One region of the Mycobacterium sp. NGS26 genome, then DNA from elsewhere that is predicted to be linked to it. Evidence: riboswitches for the same ligand, from Rfam matches in the RefSeq annotation. Region 1 holds a riboswitch; the other holds the start of a gene.
The links. A riboswitch is a leader RNA that binds a small molecule or an ion and turns the genes downstream of it on or off. The one in region 1 is predicted to bind cobalamin.
Positions count from the first base shown of each region.

Region 2: linked by a shared signal. The riboswitch ahead of AC5Y6X_RS07640 ((2Fe-2S)-binding protein) and the one ahead of metE (5-methyltetrahydropteroyltriglutamate--homocysteine S-methyltransferase) in region 1 are both predicted to bind cobalamin.

Region 1 covers NZ_JCALDU010000001.1:232,172-244,612, forward strand. Annotated here, with positions in the region: gene AC5Y6X_RS01080 (acyl-CoA dehydrogenase family protein) at 1-234, shown strand, start outside; gene AC5Y6X_RS01085 (SDR family NAD(P)-dependent oxidoreductase) at 231-1,160, shown strand; gene AC5Y6X_RS01090 (nitroreductase family protein) at 1,160-1,807, shown strand; gene AC5Y6X_RS01095 (TetR/AcrR family transcriptional regulator) at 1,943-3,247, shown strand; gene AC5Y6X_RS01100 (SDR family oxidoreductase) at 3,352-4,194, shown strand; partial or broken gene AC5Y6X_RS01105 (NAD-dependent dehydratase) at 4,283-4,471, shown strand; cobalamin riboswitch at 4,565-4,731, shown strand; gene metE (5-methyltetrahydropteroyltriglutamate--homocysteine S-methyltransferase) at 4,863-7,157, shown strand; gene AC5Y6X_RS01115 (DUF3556 domain-containing protein) at 7,213-8,952, opposite strand; gene AC5Y6X_RS01120 (hypothetical protein) at 9,075-9,296, shown strand; gene prpD (2-methylcitrate dehydratase PrpD) at 9,385-10,878, opposite strand; gene AC5Y6X_RS01130 (flavin monoamine oxidase family protein) at 11,004-12,380, shown strand; gene AC5Y6X_RS01135 (DoxX family protein) at 12,398-12,441, opposite strand, start outside.
Region 2 covers NZ_JCALDU010000002.1:321,240-326,929, forward strand. Annotated here, with positions in the region: gene AC5Y6X_RS07620 (DUF5313 domain-containing protein) at 1-213, opposite strand, end outside; gene AC5Y6X_RS07625 (limonene-1,2-epoxide hydrolase) at 219-650, opposite strand; gene AC5Y6X_RS07630 (glycosyltransferase) at 694-1,860, shown strand; gene AC5Y6X_RS07635 (DUF3046 domain-containing protein) at 1,883-2,077, shown strand; gene AC5Y6X_RS07640 ((2Fe-2S)-binding protein) at 2,079-2,768, opposite strand; cobalamin riboswitch at 2,803-2,947, opposite strand; gene recA (intein-containing recombinase RecA) at 3,114-5,474, shown strand; gene recX (recombination regulator RecX) at 5,446-5,690, shown strand, end outside.

The DNA of each region.
Region 1 (12,441 bases):
CACGCCGACGCGCAGGAGCGGCACCTGTCCGCCTTGCGGGCCAAGGCGTTCGCCGGACGGTTGGCCACCGTCGGCGACACCGCCATCCAGGTGTTCGGCGGCATCGGCTACACCTGGGAGCACGACGCTCACCTGTACCTCAAACGCCTGCTGGGCTGGAGCGCGTTTCTCGGTGGGCCCGACGAGTATCTCACCGAAGTCGGTGCGCGCCTTGCGAAACGGAGCAGTTCATGATCGATTTCACCGGCCAGGTTGCGATCGTGACGGGCGCGGGCCGCGGCCTCGGCCGGTTGTATGCGCTGGAGCTGGCCCGGCGCGGCGCCTCGGTGGTCGTCAACGACCTGGGCGGCACCATGCACGGCGACGGCTCCGATGTCACCGTCGCGGACCAGGTCGTCGCCGAGATCCAGGGCGAGGGCGGCGTCGCGGTGGCCTCGCACGACTCGGTCGCAAGCCCGGGGGGTGGTGAGGCGATTGTCGAGCAGGCCGTCGAACGCTTCGGCCGGCTCGACGCCGTCGTAAGCAATGCCGGGATTTTCAACAGCATTCCGTTCGACGAGCTGAGCGCGGACGACTGGCGCAGGATGCTCGCCGTGCATCTCGACGGCGGCTTCTATCTGAGCCGGCCCGCCTACCGGGTGATGAAGAAGCAGCGCTACGGCCGGTTCGTGTTCATCTCCTCCTCGGGAGGCATGTTCGGCCAGCCGCTGGAGGCCCACTACGCGGCGGCCAAGGCGGGCCTGGTCGGCTTGTCGAACGTGATCGCGATCGAGGGCGCCGAGCACGGCATCCTTTCCAACACCGTGCTCCCGTTCGGCTTCTCGCGGATGGTGACCGAAACGGTCGGAGACCCGAAAGCCCTTGAGGAGATTGGTTTCTTGAGCGTGATCAGGCCCGAGTTGGTGGTGCCCATGGTGGTGTTCCTGGCGAGCCGGGCCTGCGAGTTCGGCCATCGGAACTACTCGGCCTGCGCCGGTCGTTTCGCCCGGGTCTTCGTCGGACTCGGCGCGGGCTGGCTCGCGGACAAGGACGGCAACCCGACCGCCGACGACATCGAGGCCCACCTTTCCGAGGTGTCGGCGACCGAGCCGTTCACCGTGCCCGATTCGATCTTCGAGGAAGTCTTCGCTGTGGCGGCCCGGCTCGGCGTGAGCACCTGATGGACATCGAGTACCTGCTGACCGCCACCCGTTCCGCGCGCAAGTCGCTCGACGTGGACGCGCCGGTCGACATCGACGACATTCGCGACTGCCTGCGGATCGGGTTGCAGGCGGCCAACGGCTCGAATCAGCAGTCGTGGCGGTGGCTGGTGATCACCGATCCCGCGTTGCGGGACAAGATCGCCGGGCTGTACCGGGAGGCCTATCTGCTGCGGGTCGGCGGGCAACTGCTCGCCGGCATGCTGCCGGCCGGCACGCCGGAGGGCCGGCTGATGTCGTCGACGGAGTGGTTGGTCGAGAACATGGCGAGGGTGCCGCTGCTGGTGATCCCCTGCTATGAGCCGTATCTGCCGCGCATCGACGGTGACGAGTCGTTTCACCGGGCGACGCTGTACGGATCGATCTTCCCGGCGGTGTGGAACTTTCAACTGGCGCTGCACACCCGCGGCTACGGGACGTGCGTCACGACGCTGCACCTGCACCGCGAGGACGAGGTCCGGCGGCTGCTCGGGATTCCGCCGACCTACGTCCAGGGCTGCCTGCTGCCGGTGGGCCGCCTCAAAGCCGGGCACACGTTCCGGCCGGCCCGCCGGCGCCCCGTCGAGGAGGTGGTCGCGCGCGACCGCTGGGACGGGCCCCCGCTTTAAAATGGGTCTTTCATCGCTTTGTACAGCGGATTCCTTTGCACCCGGTCTGATAGCCTCTAACAAAGATTTGGTTCGGACGGGAGGACGAATGCGCATGCCGTCAAAGCGCTCGTCCGCGCTGGCGTACCACTAGTCATGGCCAAGGCCGAATCCTTGGCATCCAGGCGGCCGGCCGATCGCCTGGATGGGGCCGGCGCCGACGACTCCGGGACGCGCCGCACCGAGATCCTGCAGACCGCGGCATCGCTGATCGCCTCGTCCGGACTGCGCACGTCGCTGCAGGAAATCGCCGACGCGGCAGGCATTCTCCCGGGAAGCCTGTATCACCATTTCGAGTCCAAAGAGGCGATCCTCGTCGAGCTGATACGCCGCTATCAGGACGATCTGAACCGCATCGGGCTCGCGGCCCAGGCCAGGCTGGACGAACCCGACTCGCGACCCGTCTCGGAGAAGATCCTCCAGCTGGCTTCGGCGATCGCCAAGTGTGCCGTCCAGCATCGGGCCGCCCTGCAGATGTCGTTCTACGAGGGACCGAGCGCCGACCCGCAGCTCATGAAGCTCACCCGGCAGCAGCCGACCGCGATTCAGGAGGCGATGCTGCAAACGCTGCGTGCCGGCCGGTGGAGCGGCTACATCAAGCCCGACATCGACCTTCCCACGCTGGCCGACCGCATCTGCCAGACCATGCTGCAGGTCGGGCTCGACGTCATCCGGCACACCGCGTCCGCCGACCAGGTGGCCCAGCTGCTGTGCCGAATCATCTTGCAGGGCTTGGCGGCCCGGCCGCCGACCGACTCGGCCCTGGATCGATCCCAGGCTTTGAAGGGCGCGAGCGACGTGATCGAGACGTGGGCCGACGACCGCGAGGCGGACCCCGCCGACAAGGCGGCCCACGTACGGGCCGTGGCGCGCGCGGAGTTCGGCCGCAAGGGGTATGAGGTCACCACCATCCGGGACATCGCGTCCGCGGCGGGTCTTGGCACCGGAACCGTGTACCGGGTGATCGGGTCCAAGGACGAACTGCTGGACTCGATCATGCGCTCGTTCGGGCAGAAGGTGGAGGCGGGGTGGGTCGCCGTGTTGCGCTCCGATGCCACCCCCATCGAAAAGCTGGACGCGCTGAGTTGGGTCAACGTCAATGCGCTGGACCAGTTTTCCGACGAGTTCAGGATCCAGCTCGCCTGGATGCGGCAATCGCCGCCGACGGCCAACCCGGGGTGGTCGTACGCCACACGACTTCGGCAGATGAAATCACTGCTCTCCGAAGGGATTCGGTCGGGCGAGATCCAGATCGACACGCCCTCCACCGCGATGCTGGCGCGGTGCGTCATCGGGGTGCAGTGGATACCGGAGAACATTCTTCGCGCCATCGGCCGCCGCGCGGCGCTGATACACGCCCGCGACACCTGCCTGCGGGGCGTCGCCGTTCGCGGGAAGTAAGACCGTCTAACTCAATCCGGGACCCCGGTATTGAACCAAATAACTGTTACCCATACAGTTGTCCAATTAGAACCGGGTTGGCAGTTACCGAGAAGGGGATTTCCATGACCATTGTCGATCGGTTGCGCTACGACGGCAAGCGCGCGCTCGTTGTCGGCGGTGCGACGGGCATGGGCGCCGCGGCGGCCAAGTCAGCCGGCGAGCTCGGCGCCGAGGTCATCGTGATGGACTACGCGCCGGTGAAGTATGACGTCGCCAAGTCCATCCAGGTGGACCTGCGCGACCCCGCGTCGATCGACGCCGCCCTCGAGCAGGTGGACGGCCCGGTCCACGCCCTGTTCTCGGCCGCCGGCATCGCCGACGGGACAACCGACCTGATGGCGATCAACTTCCTCGGCCACCGGTACCTCATCGAGCGCCTGCTCGAGAAGAACCAACTGCCCTCGGGCTCGGCGATCTGCTTCATCTCCTCGGTCGCCGGCATGGGCTGGGAAAACGACCTGGACCTGCTGAACGAGTTCCTCGCCACGCCGGACTTCGCCGCGGCACAGGAGTGGGTCAAGGCGCACGAGCCGGAAGGCATCATCCACTACGGCTTTTCCAAGAAGGTCGTCAACGCCTACGTCGCGACCCAGGGCTACCCGCTGCTGAAGAAGGGCATCCGCATCAACGCGATCTGCCCGGGCCCCACCGACACCCCGCTGGCCCAGGCCAACGCCGACCTCTGGCTCACCTTCGCGCAGGACTACCGCGACGAGACCGGCTCCAAGGTGCACACCCCGGAGCAGATGGGCGACGTCATGGCGTTCCTCAACAGCGCCGCCGCCTTCGGCATCAACGGCATCACGCTGCTGGTGGACTACGGGCACACGATGGCGTCGCTGACCGGCGCCTACCCGCCCGGCAAGCCGATCATCGATCTGATCATGGGGCGGGTGAAGCTCTAGCCCGTCGTCTCCCCGCGAGACTGCAACGGCCGACGGGTCCACTCGGCGTTTGCGTCGGTAACTGCAGTCTCGCGGTTGAGTAAAGGTCGTGCTGCAGCTCGCCCGCATCCTGTCCGAGCGCAGCGACGAGGTGACCTCGGTCTTCCGCAACCCCGACCACTCCGACGACGTCGCCGCCACCGGCGCCCACCCGGTGGTGGCCGACATCGAGCGGCTCGACACGGACGCGCTGGCCGACGGCTCGACCGTCCACCGCACCATCGAGTTCAACAACGGAGACATCCCGATCGCCGAGGCGCTGGCGGGCTGACTAAGCTGCTTCTCGCAGCTGGTCTGCCGTCGCCGCAGCCGCGGCGCCGGCATCGAGCGAGGCATGTTAGTCATGCGTCGCAAGAGGGAACCCGGTGAGAGTCCGGGACTGTCCCGCAGCGGTATGCAGGAACGAACGCCGTCACCAAGCACTGGTCTGAAAGACCGGGAAGCGACGGCCAGTAGGAGCACCACCGGGGTGCGCGCCTGCGAGTCCGAAGACCTGCCGGCTGTGCCGGGCGCGCCGCGTCCGGCGGGCTCATCGCCTCGTGGAATGGGCGTTTGGCCGTGGCCGTTGCGGTTTGTGTACCGCCAACGGCATCGGCTGCGCGTCCGCCGGCGGTGAACCGAACCGTCGAATGAAGGACGAAATCGTGACCCCTGTAAGCAGTCAACCATTCACCGCCACGGTCACAGGCTCGCCGCGCATCGGCCCGAAGCGGGAACTCAAGCGCGCCACCGAGGGCTATTGGGCCGGGCGAACCAGCCGAGCGGAACTGGAGTCCGTCGCCGCCACACTGCGCCACGACACGTGGGCGGGCCTGGCGGCCGCCGGCCTGGACTCGGTGCCGGTGAACACCTTCTCCTACTACGACCAGATGCTGGACACCGCGGCCATGCTCGGCGCACTGCCGGCCAGGGTCGCGCAAGTCCCCGACGAACTCGACCGATACTTCGCCGCCGCGCGCGGCAACGACGAGGTCGCGCCGCTGGAGATGACCAAGTGGTTCGACACCAACTACCACTACCTCGTTCCCGAGATCGAGCCCGCAACCCAGTTCGCGCTGAACCCGGACAAGGTGCTTTCCGAGCTCAAAGAGGCGCTCGGACAAGGCATTCCGGCGCGCCCGGTGGTCATCGGACCGGTCACCTTCCTGCTGCTGAGCAAGGGCGCCGATGGCGGGGGCGCACCCATCGAGCGGCTGCAGGAGCTGGTGCCGATCTACTCCGAGCTGCTGTCACTGCTCGCCGACAACGGCGCGCGGTGGGTGCAGCTGGACGAGCCGGCGCTGGTCACCGACATCTCCCCCGACGCGCCCGCGCTGGCCGAGGCGGTGTACAACGCGCTGGGCGCGGTCAGCAACCGCCCCGCCATCCACGTCGCCACCTACTTCGGCGACCCGGGCGCCTCCCTGCCGGCACTGGCCCGCACGCCGGTCGAGGCGATCGGGGTCGACCTGGTCGCCGGGGCCGACACGGCCGTCGCGGCCATTCCCGAGCTGGCCACCAAGACGCTGGTGGCCGGCATCGTCGACGGGCGCAACGTCTGGCGCACCGACCTGGAGTCGGCGCTGGGCAAGCTGGCGACGCTGCTCGGCTCGGCGGCCAATGTCGCGGTGTCCACGTCGTGTTCGACGATGCACGTGCCGTACTCGCTGGAACCCGAAACCGGGCTCGACGACGCCCTGCGCAGCTGGCTGGCGTTCGGGCGGGAGAAGGTCGACGAGGTGGTGACGCTGGCGCGCGCACTGCATGACGGGCCCGACACGGTCGCCGACGCGATCGCGGCGTCCAACGCCGCGGTGGCCTCGCGCAAGAAGGACCCGCGGCTGCACAACGACGAGGTTCGGGCCCGGATCGACGCGATCCTCGCCTCGGGCTCGCACCGGGGCGACGCGGCCGCGCGCCGCGCGAGTCAGGAGGCCCGGCTGCAGCTGCCCCCGCTGCCGACCACGACGATCGGCTCCTACCCGCAGACGTCGGCAATCCGCAAGGCGCGCGCGGCTTTTCGGGCCGGCGAGATCGACGAGGCCACCTACGTCGGCAAGATGCGCAAGGAGATCGCCGACGTCATCGAGCTGCAGGAGGAACTCGGCCTGGACGTGCTGGTGCACGGTGAGCCCGAGCGCAACGACATGGTGCAGTACTTCGCCGAGCAGCTCGAGGGCTTCTTCGCCACACAGAACGGCTGGGTGCAGTCCTACGGCAGCCGCTGCGTGCGTCCCCCGATCCTCTACGGCGACGTGGTTCGCACCCACCCGATGACGGTCGAATGGATCACCTACGCACAGTCTTTGACCGACAAGCCGGTGAAGGGGATGCTGACCGGGCCGGTCACCATTCTGGCCTGGTCGTTCGTCCGCGACGACCAGCCGCTGGCCGACACCGCCAACCAGGTGGCCCTGGCCATCCGGGACGAGACCGTGGACCTGGAGGCCGCCGGCATCGCCGTCATCCAGGTCGACGAGCCGGCGCTGCGCGAGCTGCTGCCGTTGCGCCGCGCCGACCAGGACGAGTACTTACGTTGGGCCGTGGGCGCTTTCCGGTTGGCCACTTCCGGGGTCGCCGACTCGACGCAGATCCACACGCACCTGTGCTACTCGGAGTTCGGTGACGTGATCGGGGCGATCGCCGACCTGGACGCCGACGTCACGTCGATCGAGGCGGCACGCTCGCACATGGAGGTGCTGGACGATCTGAACGCCGCCGGCTTTTCCAACAGCGTGGGCCCGGGCGTGTACGACATCCACTCGCCGCGGGTGCCGAGCGCAGACGAGATCGCGGAGTCGCTGCGCGCGGCGCTGCGAGCCGTTCCGGCGCAACGACTCTGGGTCAACCCCGACTGCGGGCTGAAGACCCGCAACACCGACGAGGTCACCGCCTCCCTGCGGAACATGGTCGCCGCGGCGCGGGAAGTCCGCGCGAGCGCCTAGTGCTCCGGCGAGCGTGAAACTGTTGCGAATCCGCCGCCGGGATCTCGCAACAGTTTCACACTCGGCGGTTCAGGTCGGACAGCACCTGGACGGGAACGTCGTCGTCCCACGGCTGCCGGGTGACCATGTCGGCGACCCGCACGATGCCCCGCTCGAACTCGCCGGTCGCCGCATCCACCAGCCGATACTCCTGCATCTGCTTGTGGATCGGCTGCGCGTCCAGCAGGACCACGCGCACCTCGCCCGGCTCGAAGTGGCAGCGCTCCTGCATCGCGGCGATCAGCTGCTCGTTGTGCATGTGGCCGTCGCCGAAGTTCCAGCCGATGGCGGTGCTGCAGATCCGCTCGCCGTCGGTGATGACGTAGTCGTCCTCGTTCTGGCCGGCCATCGCCCGGTGCGCCAGCGTGAACAGCGCCCGGCCGTGCGTGTTGAAGCCGCGGAACGCGTACCCCATGTAGATCGGGATCTGCGCGGCTTCCGGGCTGCCGTAGAACCGCTCCAGCTGGGCCTGCGGCATGCTGGCGATCGCCACGATGCCCCGGCTGATCTTGTCGTTCGCGGAAGGCTTGATGCACCACAGCGTGGTGTCCCAGTTTCCGGCGTAGTAGCGCATGCCCGGCAGGAACGAGATCTTGCGCGGGAACATGTTGCCGAGCACGACGATGCCCGCGATGACGGCGAATAGGATCGCCACCGGCACTGGGTGTTTCAGGTCGCTCAATCCCAGGCGGGCGTGCGCGACGAACAACGACAGCACGCCGAAGATCATGAACACGTTCCACTCCAGCGGCACCCCCATCGGGATCGACACCAGGATCCCCAGGTGGAAGCACACCATGACGATCGCCGCGATGGTGGTCGGCCAGCCGCCGTGGCAGAAGAACAGCGGCAGCGGCACCAACATCTCGATCGCGGTGCTGAGGTGAGCCAGCATCCGTGACAGCCGTCCGGGCCGCAGGTCGTCCGGGAACTTCTCGAAGAAGCGCCGTTTCAGCCACCGGGGCCGCATCAGTGGGTTGTTGGACATCATGGTGGAGATCACGAACGGGAAGTGCCTGTTGAGCTTCGACGTCGCCGCGCCCACCCAGATCACCAGGAACACCACCTTGGACGCGACGATCATGTCGGCGCCGCCGAACAGGAACGTGACCGTCATCGTCACGTACACCTCGCCGCGGGCGGCCAGGAAGATCACCTTGTCGCGCAGCCCCAGCACCGCGACGATCACCAGGATGGTCACGATCTCCCACGTCGGCAGCAACCCGATCGTCGTGCCGAGCTCGGGCACCGGTCCGGTGCCGTCCGAGAACAGCGCCCGCAGCGTCACCAGCAGCAGCAGTGCGTACAGGGCGACGTCGAACGGGGTGCGCTTGGTGCCGCTGGTCCCCGGGACGCGATCCGGCCACGGTGGCAGCCGGATGGTGCCGAAACGCATCCAGTACAGGATCGAGCCCATCGGCGGGAAGAACCGGTTGTTCAGCGGGCCGAAGCCGCAGCCCAGCCCGATCACCTCGAACAGCATGGTGTAGAGCACGACCTTCTCGAACACGATCGGTTCCGACCACCACGACGCGACGTTGGTGAACCCGCCAATTCCCTTGGTGGCCGACGCAAACAGCCACGCGAAGAGGATGTACAGCAGGATCTTGACGACGTAGAACAGGTGCAGCGCGACCGGTGTTCCGAAACCCACCTCGGCCCAGTGCCTCGCCATCGGGCGGATCTTCTCGCTGCGGGTGCCCTTGCTCCACTCGGCCATCTCGATCTGCGGCAGATCAGGCTTGAGAAATCCCATGGTGTCACAGACTAGAACGTGTTCTAGGGGCGTGGCTCGGGTTGGGGCCAAGAATCTTTGCCCGCGGCCCCGGCGCCGGATACGGTGACGTTGGGTCGGCACGTTCCGGGGAGACGTCCATCATGAGCAAACTTCGATTCGCCATCGTGGCAACGGTTGCGGCCGTCTCAGCGATCGCCGTCACCTTGGGGGCCGGCACCGCTCGCGCCGACCCGCCCGCGCCCGGCGACGGCTGCACGGTATTGCACGCGACCGCCAAAGACGCCAACGGCCGGATGATGTGGTGCAACCCGACCATGACCGGCGACCACAGCCTGGTGTGGCAGTACGGCGGCCCCGCCTGAGAAGGGCCCGCCGCCGAATGTGAAGCTGTTGCGAATTTCCGCCCGGAATTTCGCAACAGCTTCACGCTGGGCGCGCAAGCGATTTCAGTCAGCGAAAGATCCCCGGCGGAATGACGGGCGCGCGATTCAGCACCCGCGGGTCGACCACCACGTTCAGCGCGTCCACGACATCCAGGTCGCCCAGGGATTCCACGGCGGATAGGAACCGGCGCTGCTCGGCGGGTTCCACGATGCCGTCGGCGAGTTCGGAGAACTTCTGCACATACTGCGGGCGTCGAAAAGGTCGCGCGCCCAACGGATGGGCATCGGCGACGGCCAGTTCGTCGGAGATCACCTCGCCGCTCTTCAGCGTCACCTCCGCACGCGCTCCGAACGCCTGCTCGGCCGGATCCGTCGAGTGGTAGCGACGTGTCCACTCCTTATCTTCGACGGTGGAGATCTTGCGCCACAACTCAACGGTGTCGCGCCGGTGGGCCCGTTCCGCAGCGTAGGACCGTTCGTGATGCCAGGAGCCATCCTGCAGCGCGACGGCGAAGATGTAGGGCAGCGAATGATCCAGCGTCTCCCGTGACGCGTCGGGGTCGAACTTCTGCGGATCCCCCGATCCCGTCCCGATCACCACGTGGGTGTGGTTGCTGGTGTGCAGCACGATCGCCGCGATCTGGTCGAGGTCGCCGATGCGCCGCCGCAGCCGCCGGGCCAAATCGATTGGCGCCTGACTCTGGTACTCCGCGGAGTGCTCCTTGGTGTAGCTGTCCAAGATGGCGCGCTTGGGTTCGCCGGGACCGGGCAACGGCACGTGGTATTCGCGGTCGGGTCCGCCAAGTAGCCGGGCGATCACGGCGTCCTCACCCTCCCAGATCGGCGCCGGCGACCGCTCGCCGCGCATCGCCCGGTCGACCGCCTCGACGGCGATCTTTCCGGCGTGCGCCGGCGCGAACGCCTTCCAGCTCGAGATCGACCCCTTGCGGGATTGGCGAGTGCTGGTGGTGAGGTGCAGCGCCTGTCCGACCGCCTCGTAGATGGTGTCGGTGTCCAACCGCAGCATGGTCCCGATCCCCGCGGCGGCCGAGGGACCGAGATGCGCCACGTGGTCAATCTTGTGCTCGTGCAAGCATATTCCGCGCGCCAGGTCGATTTGGATCTCGTATGCGGTGGCCACACCACGGATCAGGTCGGCGCCCGACACACCAAGCTGCTGCCCGACGGCGACAAGCGGAGGGATGTTGTCACCCGGGTGTGAGTATTCGGCGGCCAAAAAGGTGTCGTGGAAATCGAGTTCGCGCACCGCGACGCCGTTGGCCCAGGCCGCCCATTCCGCCGAATAGGTGCCGTCGACGCCGAAGACCGTAGCGCCCTGTCGCGTGGAATGAGCCAGCGCCTGCCGGCGGGCCACCGTGACCGGGCGGCGCAACACGGCCGCGGCGCTGACGGCGGCGTTGTCGATGATCCGGTTCGCCACCATCTCCGCGGTTTCCGGTTCGACGGCCACCGGATCGGCGGCGACTTCGGCAATCTTGGCGGCCAGGTGTTCAGCGCGTGGGAATTCGTCGGAGCTGCGCCGGGTCCGCACCGTATGCATCAACACAATTCGCACACTAGGACGCCGGCGCCGGTTTGACCGCCCGGAAAATCATCTAACGCGCTCCTGCCGCACACGTGATCGGTGTAGTTTGCTGCTGGGGCGGGCTAGGTGAGGAGCCAGTCGTGGCCGAGGTCGATTATTGCGTGGTCGGTGCCGGATTCGCAGGGTTGACCGCGGCCCTGCGGTTGAAACAGGCGGGCCGTTCGGTGGCCTTGCTGGAGGCGCGGGATCGGGTCGGCGGCCGCACGTTCACCGTGACCCGTCCCGACGGGACGTGGATCGATCGCGGCGGCGCGTGGATCGGGCCGGGCCAGGACCGGATCTACGCGTTGATGAGCGAATTCGGTGTGCCGGAATACAAACAGCACCTCGACGGTGACGCGATGATGATCGTCGGCGGCAAGAAGCACCGCTATGGCGGCACCATCCCGTGGACGATGAGTCCCTGGGCCGTCACCAACCTTGGCATCGGTTTGCTCTCGTTCGACAAGATGTGCAAATCGATCCCGCTCGAAGCGCCGTGGGAGGCAAAGCACGCCGCCGAGTGGGACCGCATCACCGTTGGTGAATGGATCGCGAACAACACCATGTCCAAGCAAGCCCGCGAGATGCTGGACATGGCGCTGGCCGGCACCTACACCTCGGCGGGGTCGGAGACGTCGCTGCTGTGGGCGCTGACGCAGATGGGGTCCTCCGGCGGGGGTGCGACGTTCGTCATTTCAGTCAAGGGCGGCGCCCAGGATGCCCGGCCGGTGGGTGGGATGGCCGCCTTGCACCGCCCGATGGTGGCCGCACTGGGCGACGCGCTGCACCTTTCCCGGCCGGTCCGGCAGATCAGCCAGGACGACGACGGGGTCACCGTCGCCGCGGACGGCCTGACGGTGCGGGCTCGGCGGGCCATCGTGGCGATACCGTTGGCGGTCGCCAGCTCGATCGTCTACGAGCCGATGCTGCCGGTGGATCGGGCGCTGCTGCATCAGCGGATGCCAAGCGGCGCGGTCATCAAGATCTCGGCCATCTACGACGAGCCGTTCTGGCGCGCCGATGGGCTGTCCGGTCAGTCGGCCGCACCGGGAACCCCGGCCTCACTGACCATCGATGCGTGCACGGACACGGGCGACCCCGGGATCATGTGCGTCATCACCGAGGGGCCCGCCGCGCGTCGGCTGACCAAGCTCGACGAGGCCGAGCGCAAGGCGATAGTCATCGGCGAACTCGTCGACCGGTTCGGCAGCAAAGCCAAAGCGCCGCTGGAATTCCACGAGCAGAACTGGACGACCGAGCGCTATTCCGGTGGCGGCATGATCAGCCACGCCCCAACCGGCGTGCTCACCGAGTTCGGCTACACGCTGCGGCAGCCCTGCGGCCGCGTGCACTGGGCCGGGACGGAGAGTTCGGCCGTCATGTGCGGCTGGATCGACGGCGCGATCCGCTCCGGCGAACGCGCCGCGGCCGAGGTGATGGCGACCGAGACCGCGGCCGTCGCCTCGACGACCTGACGGCGAACTCGCGGAACCTACCCGGCTTGCTTGGCCGGCGGCCGGTAGAAGATCAGCAACT
Region 2 (5,690 bases), on a different contig from region 1:
CAGGTGGACGTCCAGCGTCGTCGGGATGAACCAGAACGGAATGAGCACCAGCACCGCCGGCACCGCCACACGCAACATCATCCGGGCGACGGCGCCCTTGCCCGCCAGGTCATTTCGCACCCAATCCCGCATCGAGTCGGGCAGCCGCCGCCCGCAGCAGTAGCGGATGTATTGCCACGCGTTGGGCTTGGTGCGCGCCGTGTCTTTGGTCATGCCCGTTAGAACGATGCCTTCAGTGACGGCAGCACCAGCGCCGCCAGCCCACGAACCGTCGCCTTGAGCATGTCGTAGACGTCGACGTAGTCGCGCCACAGGGTGATCCGCCCGTTGTGGACCTCGAAGATCCCGCACGCCCAGAACTGAATTCGCAGCGGGCCGAAGATCAGCGCGTCGGTGCGCTCGGTGAGCACCGCGCCACCGTCGGCCGCGATGCGGTGGATCTTCACCTCGAATCCGACGCGGCCCTGCATCCTGCTCAGCAGCTTCGCCGTTCGTCGCCCGCCGCGGATCCTCGAAAGTCCGACGTTCTCGTAGACGAGGTCGTCGTCGAACAACGATTCAATGGTCTCGAAGTCCTCCTCCTGCAAGGCGTTCAGGAAAGCCTCGACCGTGCGGGTGTTCTCGGCGGTTGTCTGTGTCACCTCGGTCATGGTGGCCAGCGTATTCGAGCGTGGCTGTGGCAGGGTAGGGCGGATGCGTGTCGCCGTGGTCGCCGGGCCGGATCCCGGGCACTCCTTTCCGGCGATCGCGCTGTGCCTGCGCTTCCGCGACGCCGGCGACGAGCCCACCCTGTTCACCGGCGGGCAATGGGTCGAGGCGGCCCGCGCCGCCGGCCTGGACGCGGTCGCGCTGGAGGGGCTCGCGGCGCTGGACGACGACGTCGACGCCGGGGCCAGGATCCACCGGCGCGCGGCGCGGATGGCGGTGCTCAACGTGCCCGCGCTGCGCGACCTGGCGCCCGACCTGGTGGTGTCCGACGTCATCACGGCGGGCGGGGGGATGGCCGCCGAGCTGCTGGGCATTCCGTGGATCGAGCTCAACCCGCATCCGCTGTATCTGCCGTCCAAGGGGTTGCCGCCGATCGGCAGCGGCCTCGCGCCCGGCGCCGGCGTCCGCGGCCGGCTGCGCGATGCCACGATGCGCGCGCTGACCGCGCGATCCTGGCGCGCCGGCATCAAGCAGCGTGCCGCCGTGCGGCTGCAGATCGGGTTGCCCGCCGTCGATCCCGGCCCGCTGCGCCGGCTGATCGCCACGCTGCCCGCACTCGAGGTGCCGCGCCCGGACTGGCCCGACGAGGCCGTCGTCGTCGGCCCGTTGCACTTCGAGCCGACCGAGCGGGTGCTCGAGGTTCCCGCGGGCCCCGGCCCGGTGGTGGTGGTCGCGCCGTCGACCGCGCTGACCGGGACCGCCGGCCTGGCCGAAGTCGCACTGGACTGCCTGACGCCGGGCGACACGCTGCCGGCGGGGTCGCGCCTGGTGGTGTCGCGGCTGGGCGGATCGGACCTGACCGTGCCGCCGTGGGCTGTGGTGGGGCTGGGGCGCCAGGACGAGCTGATGGCGCATGCCGACGTGGTGATCTGCGGCGGCGGTCACGGGACGGTGGCCAAGGCGCTGCTGGCCGGGGTGCCGTTGGTGGTGGTGCCCGGCGGGGGCGACCAGTGGGAGATCGCCAACCGGGTGGTCCGGCAGGGGAGCGCGCGGCTGGTTCGCCCGTTGACCGCCGGCGCGCTGGCCGCCGCGACGAACGACGTGCTGTCCTCGCCCGGCTACCGCGAGGCCGCCCGGGAAGCCGCCGCCGGCATCGCCGGCGTCGCCGACCCGGTGCGGGTGTGCCACGACGCGCTGGCCCTTGCGGGCTGAGCGACTGGGTATGTTGACTGGCGTGCGGCTGACGGAGTTCAACGACAGGGTGGTGTTGCGGTTCGGCGCCACCTACGGGGCATCGGTTCTGGTGGATCACGTGCTGACCGGTCTCGACGGCCGGACCGCCGCCCAGGCCATCGAGGACGGCGTGGACCCGCGCGACGTGTGGCGGGCGTTGTGCGTCGACTTCGACGTGCCCCGCGATCAGTGGTGACTCAGCGGCGGGTGGATCGCCGTGCCCGCCGCGGTGTCCGCCGAAAGACGCAATCGTGGCAGACCGCCCGGCCGGGGACGCGGTAGAACAGGCAGCAGCTGCGCCGCCGGAAGCCCAGATGCGGGCCGGTGACGACGCCGGCTCCGGCCAGCATGCCGGTGTCCAGCAGTGAGTTGGTGACCTCGACGATGGGGCGGCGCAGGTCCGGCCGGGCCGAAAGCAGGGCCCGGGACGCCCCGACGAGCGCGGACGCGATGTTGCCCGCGAGCAGGGCGGGCGCCAGCTTGACCCGCAGGCCGGCGGCGAACGGCTTCATGTGCTGTTTCACCACGATCCGGTACAGCAAATTCGCCGACGGCGAGTCGATGGCTTGCCCGACGGGCTCGGGCATTCGCAGTTGCGCCCCGTCGTCGGCGCGTTGCAGGTCCTTGAGATCGGGAACGACGCCGTGGGCCAGCGCGCACGCGAGCACCGGTGACCACAGCCGGGTGGCGTGGCCGAGATGCACCAGGGAGGCGCCGATCCGCAAGTCCGTCGTGCGGTAGCGCCGGGCGGTGGCCTCGACCAAATCGGCGCAGCCGTCGGCGTAGGACTGCCTCACCGGATGCCATCCCGCCGCGTCACCGCCCACGGTCAGCGCGAAAAAGCCCTTGTAGGAAGATATTTCGGCCAGCTCGGCAGAGATGTCCATGCTCACCCTCTCTGGGGAGATCCGCCCCAGTTGTGTCGAGGAGGCGCCAACGGTGAGTATCTGGCTCTCGGGTTGGGACATGCCCAGCCCGATCACAGTGGCGGGACCGCACCGGATTCGCACCGGTTTCCTCAGGCCTTGTCGGATTTCCTGAAGGCCCCGTCGGCGCCTTTCGGTAGCCGATGTTGCCACACCCGGTTCGCTGCGGCGTGTCGAACTTGAATCGAACAGGTGTTCGGCTACTGTGGTGAGCGTTCGGAGATGTGGACTTGTCGGTGGCCATCTCTAGTGTCACGGCCAACCGACCGATACCGGTCACCGAAACACCGACCAAGGAGAGGCACCATGACGCAAGCCCCCGACCGCGAGAAGGCTCTCGAGCTGGCGATGGCCCAGATCGAAAAGAGCTACGGGAAAGGCTCGGTGATGCGTCTCGGCGACGAGATGCGTCAGCCGATATCGGTCATCCCGACCGGATCCATCGCACTGGACGTGGCCCTGGGCATCGGCGGCCTGCCGCGCGGCAGGGTCGTGGAGATCTACGGTCCGGAGTCCTCGGGTAAGACCACCGTCGCGCTGCACGCGGTGGCCAACGCCCAGGCCGCCGGCGGCGTCGCGGCGTTCATCGACGCCGAGCACGCCCTGGACCCCGACTACGCCAAGAAGCTCGGAGTCGACACCGATTCGCTGCTGGTCAGCCAGCCCGACACCGGTGAGCAGGCGCTGGAGATCGCCGACATGCTGATCCGCTCCGGCGCGCTGGACATCCTGGTCATCGACTCGGTGGCGGCGCTGGTGCCGCGCGCGGAGCTCGAGGGCGAGATGGGCGACAGCCACGTCGGCCTGCAGGCCCGGCTGATGAGCCAGGCGCTGCGGAAAATGACCGGCGCGCTGAACAATTCGGGAACCACGGCGATCTTCATCAACCAGCTCCGCGAAAAAATCGGGGTGATGTTCGGCAGTCCAGAAACGACGACGGGCGGAAAGGCTTTGAAGTTCTACGCGTCGGTGCGCATGGACGTGCGCCGGATCGAGACGCTCAAGGACGGCACCAACGCGGTCGGCAACCGCACCCGGGTCAAGCTCGTCAAGAACAAGTGCCTCGCCGAGGGCACCCGGATCTTCGATCCGGTCACCGGTACGACCCACCGCATCGAGGACGTCGTCGATGGGCGCAAGCGGATCCATGTCGTGGCTGCGGCCAAGGACGGAACACTGCATGCGCGGCCCGTGGTGTCCTGGTTCGATCAGGGAACGCAGGATGTGATCGGGTTGCGGATCGCCGGAGGCACAACCGTGTGGGTCACGCCCGATCACAAGGTGCTGACAGAATACGGCTGGCGTCAGGCCGGGGAACTCCGCAAGGGAGACCGGGTGGCGCAACCGCGGCGCTTCGAGGGATTTGGTGACCGGGCGCCGATCTCGGCGGATCATGCACGGCTGCTTGGCTATCTGATCGGGGATGGCTACGTGGGGGGTAAGACCCCGGTCAACTTCATCAATATTCAGCCGGCACTCATTGATGACGTGACCCGAATCGCTGCCGAACTCGGTTGTGCCGCGCACCCGCAGGGGCGCATGTCACTGGCGATCGCTCATCGACCTGGTGAGCGCAACGGTGTCCTCGACCTTTGCCGGCGGGCCGGTATCCACGGCAAGCTTGCATGGGAGAAGACGATTCCGAACTGGTTCTTCGAGCCGGATATCGCCGCCGACGTAGCCGGGAATCTGCTCTTCGGCCTGTTCGAGAGCGACGGCTGGGTGAGCAGGGAACAGACCGGGGCGCTTCGCGTCGGTTACACGACGACCTCCGAACAGCTTGCGCACCAAATCCATTGGCTGCTATTGCGATTCGGTGTCGTGAGCACCGTTCGAAATTACGATCCCACCCAGAAGCGGCCGAGCATCGTCAACGGCCGACGGGTCCAGAGCAAGCGCCAGGTGTTCGAGGTCCGGGTTTCCGGTATGGAAAACGTCACGGCGTTCGCCGACGCAGTCCCCATGTGGGGGCCGCGCGGTATGGCTCTTACGAAGGCCATCCCAGAAGCCATGCAGGGCCGCCGACGGGGGTCGCAGGCGTCATATCTGTCGTCGGAGATTGCCGATGCCGTGCTCAACTATCTTGACGAGCGTGGCGTGACCGCGCAGGAGGCCGCGGCAATGATCGGTGCCGGCGCCGGCGATCCTCGAGGCGGCATGAAGCAGGTCTTGGGTAGCAGCCGTCTCCGCCGGGACCGTGTGCAGGCGCTGGCGGATGCCTTGGATGACAAGTTTCTGCACGATGTGCTGGCGGAAGAGCTCCGGTACTCGGTGATCCGGGAAGTGCTGCCAACGCGGCGGGTACGGACGTTCGACCTCGAGGTCGAGGAACTGCACAACCTCGTCGCGGAAGGCGTTGTCGTGCACAACTGCGCCCCGCCCTTCAAACAGGCCGAGTTTGACATCCTCTACGGCCGGGGCATCAGCCGGGAGGGCTCGCTGATCGACATGGGCGTGGATCAGGGCTTCATCCGCAAGTCCGGTTCCTGGTTCACCTACGAGGGCGAGCAGCTCGGCCAGGGCAAGGAGAACGTCCGCACCTTCCTGATGGAAAACGCCGACGTGGCCAACGAGATCGAGAAGAAGATCAAGGAAAAGCTCGGCATTGGCGCGGTCGTGACGGATGATCCCTCCGGCGATGTCCTCCCCGCTCCCGTCGACTTCTGAGCCATCGCGCGAGGAGCAGGCGCGGGCGTTGTGCCTGCGCCTGCTCACCGCGAGGTCGCGCACCCGCGCCGAGTTGTCCAGTCAGCTGGCCAAACGCGGTTACCCCGACGACGTCAGCGCCCGGGTGCTGGACCGGCTGGCCGCCGCCGGCCTGGTGGATGACGCCGACTTTGCCCAGCACTGGGTGCACTCCCGGCGGGCCAACGTGGGGAAAAG